Regions from separate parts of the Bradyrhizobium sp. B124 genome, predicted to be linked through region 1. Evidence: riboswitches for the same ligand, from Rfam matches in the RefSeq annotation. Region 1 holds a riboswitch; the other holds the start of a gene.

The links. A riboswitch is a leader RNA that binds a small molecule or an ion and turns the genes downstream of it on or off. The one in region 1 is predicted to bind glycine.
Region 2: linked by a shared signal. The riboswitch ahead of AAFG13_RS10150 (D-amino acid dehydrogenase) and the one ahead of gcvT (glycine cleavage system aminomethyltransferase GcvT) in region 1 are both predicted to bind glycine.

The regions. Positions count from the first base shown of each region.
Region 1 covers NZ_CP152413.1:2,264,161-2,266,548, reverse strand. The annotation lists gene gcvH (glycine cleavage system protein GcvH) at 1-231, opposite strand, end outside; gene gcvT (glycine cleavage system aminomethyltransferase GcvT) at 252-1,397, opposite strand; glycine riboswitch at 1,543-1,631, opposite strand; gene alaS (alanine--tRNA ligase) at 1,835-2,388, shown strand, end outside.
Region 2 covers NZ_CP152413.1:2,106,119-2,108,506, reverse strand. The annotation lists gene AAFG13_RS10150 (D-amino acid dehydrogenase) at 1-814, opposite strand, end outside; glycine riboswitch at 880-995, opposite strand; glycine riboswitch at 999-1,104, opposite strand; gene AAFG13_RS10145 (M20/M25/M40 family metallo-hydrolase) at 1,197-2,327, opposite strand.

The DNA.
Region 1 (2,388 bases):
CTCGTTGACCTCGATCACTTCGCCGGTGATCGGCGCGTAGACGTCGGAGGCTGCCTTGACGGATTCGACAACCGCGGCGGCCTCGGCCTTCTTCAGGCTGCGGCCGACCTTAGGCAGCTCGACGAACACGACGTCGCCGAGCTGTGACTGCGCGTAATCGGTGATGCCGATCGTGGCGACGTCGCCCTCGATGCGGAGCCATTCGTGGTCGGACGTGTACAGCGTCGTCATGGGGATAGATCCTTTGGCGTTTAGCGTTTGTAGGTATTGGGAACGAAGGGCGTGGCGGCGACCTTGAGCGGCAGCCGCTGGCCGCGCACTTCGGCGAAAACCGTGGTGCCGACGGCGGAGAGCGTGGTGGGCAGATAGCCCATCGCAACCGGCGCATTGAGGCTTGGGCCAAAGCCGCCCGAGGTCACCTTGCCGATTGGCTCGGTCGAGGTCGGATCGGCGAACAGGGCAGCGCCTTCGCGCACCGGCGCGCGGCCGTCGGGCTTCAGGCCGACGCGGCGGCGAGCGGCGCCGTCGGCGAATTGCGCGAGAATCTTGTCGGCGCCCGGAAAACCGCCGGCGCGGGCGCCGCCGCTGCGGCGAATCTTCTGCACCGACCATTCCAGCGCGCCTTCGACCGGCGTCGTCGTGGTGTCGATATCGTGGCCATAGAGGCAAAGCCCGGCCTCGAGCCGCAGGCTGTCGCGGGCGCCGAGCCCGATCGGCAGCACGTCGGGATTGTCCAATAGCGCACTGACCAGGGCTTCCGCCTTGTCTGCAGGCACGGAAATCTCAAAACCGTCCTCGCCGGTATAGCCGGAGCGCGAGACGAAGCAGTCGATGTCACTGAGGCGGCGCGGACCTGCGTCCATGAATTTCATCGAACTGACATCTGGACAGAGTTTCGCCAGCGCCGATTCGGCTTTCGGCCCCTGCAGCGCGATCAGCGCGCGGTCGGCCAGCGACACGATCTCGCAGGCATCGGAGAGATGCGCCCGCAGATGCGCCTCGTCCTCGGCCTTGCAGGCGGCGTTGACCACCAGGAACAGGTGATCGCCGAAATTCGCCACCATCAGATCGTCGAGCAGGCCGCCGTCGTCGTTGGTGAATTGCGCGTAGCGCTGCCGTCCCGGCGCGATGCTGACGATGTCCTGCGGCACCAGTTTTTCCAGCGCGAGCGCCGCGTCGCCGACCTTGCCGGATTTGGCCTTCAGCACGAGCTGTCCCATGTGGGACACGTCGAACAGGCCGGCTTCCTTGCGGGTGTGGAGATGCTCCTTCAGCACGCCGGCCGTGTATTGCACCGGCATGTCGTAGCCGGCGAACGGCACCATCTTGGCCCCACGTGCCAGATGCAGCGCGTGCAGCGGGGTCTGTTTCAGCGGGGAGGTTTCGCGCGCAGACATCACAGGGCCCTCGCGGTTCCCGCAGGGGACCTATTTCCCCTTGAGAAACCTGCAGAAAGCCCCATCTGTCGCTGTGCCTGAGAGTATTATCCCGTCGGCGGACGCATCGGGGAGAACCAACCCCAGCGCCTCTTTCCAGATGTTAGACGTCACGCGGTCCTTTTGCCTGAGAGTTTCCGGGGCGGTTGCTCCTTCGGCGCCGGCGGTAAGGCCGGTCTCTCCCGACGTGACTAGTAACAGGTAGGTAGAAAACACGGCGCCACCAAGACTGTCAACGCAGCTGCAGCAACTATCCAATGGGGCTTTGTGCTGCCGCGGCAAGCCCATGATCCGCCTGCACAGTTTCTGGACACCGCAGCTGGCAATGTCTAAAAGCGTTCGGCCGGAAAATGACGCCTTTTTGCGGCTGGCCGGCCCCTTTTTCCGATTGGATGAACATGAGCAGCGTCAACGACATCAGGTCGACATTTCTGAACTTCTTCAAGGAGAACGGCCACGAGATCGTGGCGTCGTCGCCGCTGGTTCCGCGCAACGACCCGACCTTGATGTTCACCAATGCCGGCATGGTGCAGTTCAAGAACGTCTTCACCGGTGTCGAGAAGCGCAGCTATCAGCGCGCCACGACGTCGCAGAAGTGCGTGCGCGCCGGCGGCAAGCATAACGACCTCGACAATGTCGGCTACACCGCGCGCCATCTCACTTTCTTCGAGATGCTCGGCAACTTCTCGTTCGGCGACTACTTCAAAGAGCGCGCGATCGAGCTCGCGTGGAATCTGATCACCAAGGATTTCGGGCTGAAGAAGGACAAGCTTCTCGTCACCGTCTACCACACCGACGACGAGGCGGCCGGCTACTGGAAGAAGATCGCAGGGTTCTCGGATGACCGCATCATCCGCATCCCGACTTCAGACAATTTCTGGGCGATGGGCGATACCGGCCCGTGCGGTCCGTGCTCCGAGATCTTCATCGATCGCGGCGAGCACATCTGGGG
Region 2 (2,388 bases), 160 kb from region 1:
CGTTGAGCAGGCCTGCGAAGTGGCGGCTCGCGACGCCAGCGCAAATGACGATGCCGTCCGCCTGCAACTCATGTCGCGTCGCGACGCCAGCATCGTGCGAAGCGGCTTCGTTCCAGCCGATGCGGAAGCCGTCGTCGCCGCGCGCGATCGCATCGACATCGGCTTCATGGACGAAGCTCGCACCGCGGCGGATGCAGGCGTCGGCGAGCCCGCGCGTGAACTTGTGGATATCGCCGGTCGCGTCCGACGGCGTGAAGAAGCCGCCATAGCAGGTCGTCTGCAGCGCGGGTTCGATGCTGCGGATTTCGTCCGCCGTCACCGGCCGGCGGTCGAGCCCGCCCTGTTGCAGCAGCGTGTTGACGCGCAGGCCCGCCTCGAATCCGGCCTTGTCGTGATAGACGTGCAGGATGCCGCGGCGTTCGAGATCGAAGGCGATGTTCTCGCGCTGGGCGATCGAGAACAGATGCTTGCGCGCTTCGATTGCGAGCCGCGTGGTCTCGATGGTGTTGGTGCGATAGCGGCCGATGTGGCCGACGAACTCGCCGATCCAGGAATATTTGTGCCAGCTCGGCTTCGGATTCATCAAGAGCGGCGCGTCGCTTCGAAGCATCCAGCGCAACCCCTTGAGGATGGTCGCGGCGCTGTTCCACACCTCCGCATTGCTGGCGGAAAGCTGTCCGCCGTTGGCGAATGAGGTTTCCATCGCGGCGTAGCGATGCCTGTCGAGGACAGTCACCCGGTAACCGCGTTCGAGCAGGGCATAGGCCGTCGTCACGCCGGTGATGCCGGCGCCAATGATTGCGATGTGAGGCATAGTGGTCTTCAGGCTCCCGTGGGTTAGAGTCGCCGAACCACCGGTGAAACCGGCGTCGGCGCCCCATCTGTCACGGTACCTGAGAGCTTGATCCGCATCGGGCCTGGGCCCGATGGCAGACTATCCCCTTCGGTGGACGTCACGGCCCTTGATGTGCGGCCATGTTCGTCTCTCTCCAGATCGTCCTGACGATACAGTCCTTTTGCCTGAGAGTTTCCGGGGCGGTTGCTCCGTCGGCGCCGAAGCAACAACATGAATGTTGTGGCTTCGATCTCTCCCGCATCGTCGCGTTGGACGGCCGGACCGTAGGCGAAGCCTTAAAATTGGACAAGGCTAAATTTCGGTCCGACAGTGCCAACGTGTTGTGCAGTGCAAATCGATGTCAGTCCAGCGTCGCCAGCAGTGCCGCCATCAGGCGGCCGCGCTCGGCGAGGCTCTCGACTTCGATATGTTCGTTGAGCGTATGTGCATCGGCGCCGCGAACGCCGAGGCCGTCGAGGGTCGGGATGCCCATCGCACCGGTGAAGTTGCCGTCCGATCCGCCACCGGCGCTGCCGTGCGGCAGATCGAGGCCCATCGCCGCTGCAAGGCCCTTGGCCTTTTCATAGAGCGCCATGGTGCCGGCATCCGGCTCCCACACCGGGCGGGTGACGCCGCGCGTCACCTTGAAGGTCACGTCGTTGGCGGTGCCCGACAGCGCCAGCATGCGCTCGACGCCGCGGTCGAGATCGGCCTGGCGCTTGGCCATGCTGAGCGCTTCGCCGGTGCAGGTCGTTGCGACGCAATTGACCCATTGCCCGCCATGCACGATGCCGACCGAGAAGGTGCAGTCTTCGGTGGTCATGCCGTCGATGGCAATGATTTGCCGGGCCATTTCGCGGATCGCGGAACGGCCCGAGGAGAGTGTCGCGCCGGCATGGCTTGGCTTGCCGACAGCTTCCAGATTGAAGCGTGCGATTGCGTAGCGGCCGGTGACGACGCCGTTGTTCGGCCGACCGGGCTCGGGCACCAGCACGTATTTGTTGCGCGCGGCTTCGGCCTCGATGATGTCGCGCGTCGACGGCGTGCCGACCTCTTCATCGGGCGTGAACAGCACCGTTATCGGCAGCGGCGTCGTAAAGGACGCGCGCGCCAACTGCCGGATCGCCTCGATCGACAGATAGTTGCCGCCCTTCATGTCGAAGATACCGGGCCCGAAGCACTTGTTGCCTTCGCGTCGCCACGCCAGCTTTTCGATGGTGCCGACCGGGTGCACGGTGTCCACATGACCGGCAATCAGGATGCCGGGCTGGCCTTGTTTCGGATGGGGAAAACGGGCGCGGACGCAGCCGGCGAAGCCCTGGCGTCCCGCGATGCGTTCGATCGTCGCACCCATCACCGCCATCTCGCGCGCGGCGAGGTCGAGCATGCGCTCGACTGCGGCCGCATCCCATGTCGGGCTCTCGCATTCCACCCAGCTGCGCAGCCCCTGCAGCATCGCTTCGGAATCAAAAGGAAGATTGGCGGGGTTCATGTCTTTTCTCTCTTGTTGTTTGTGCGCGCCGATACGCGTTCGCGTGCCGTACGAAAAGCTC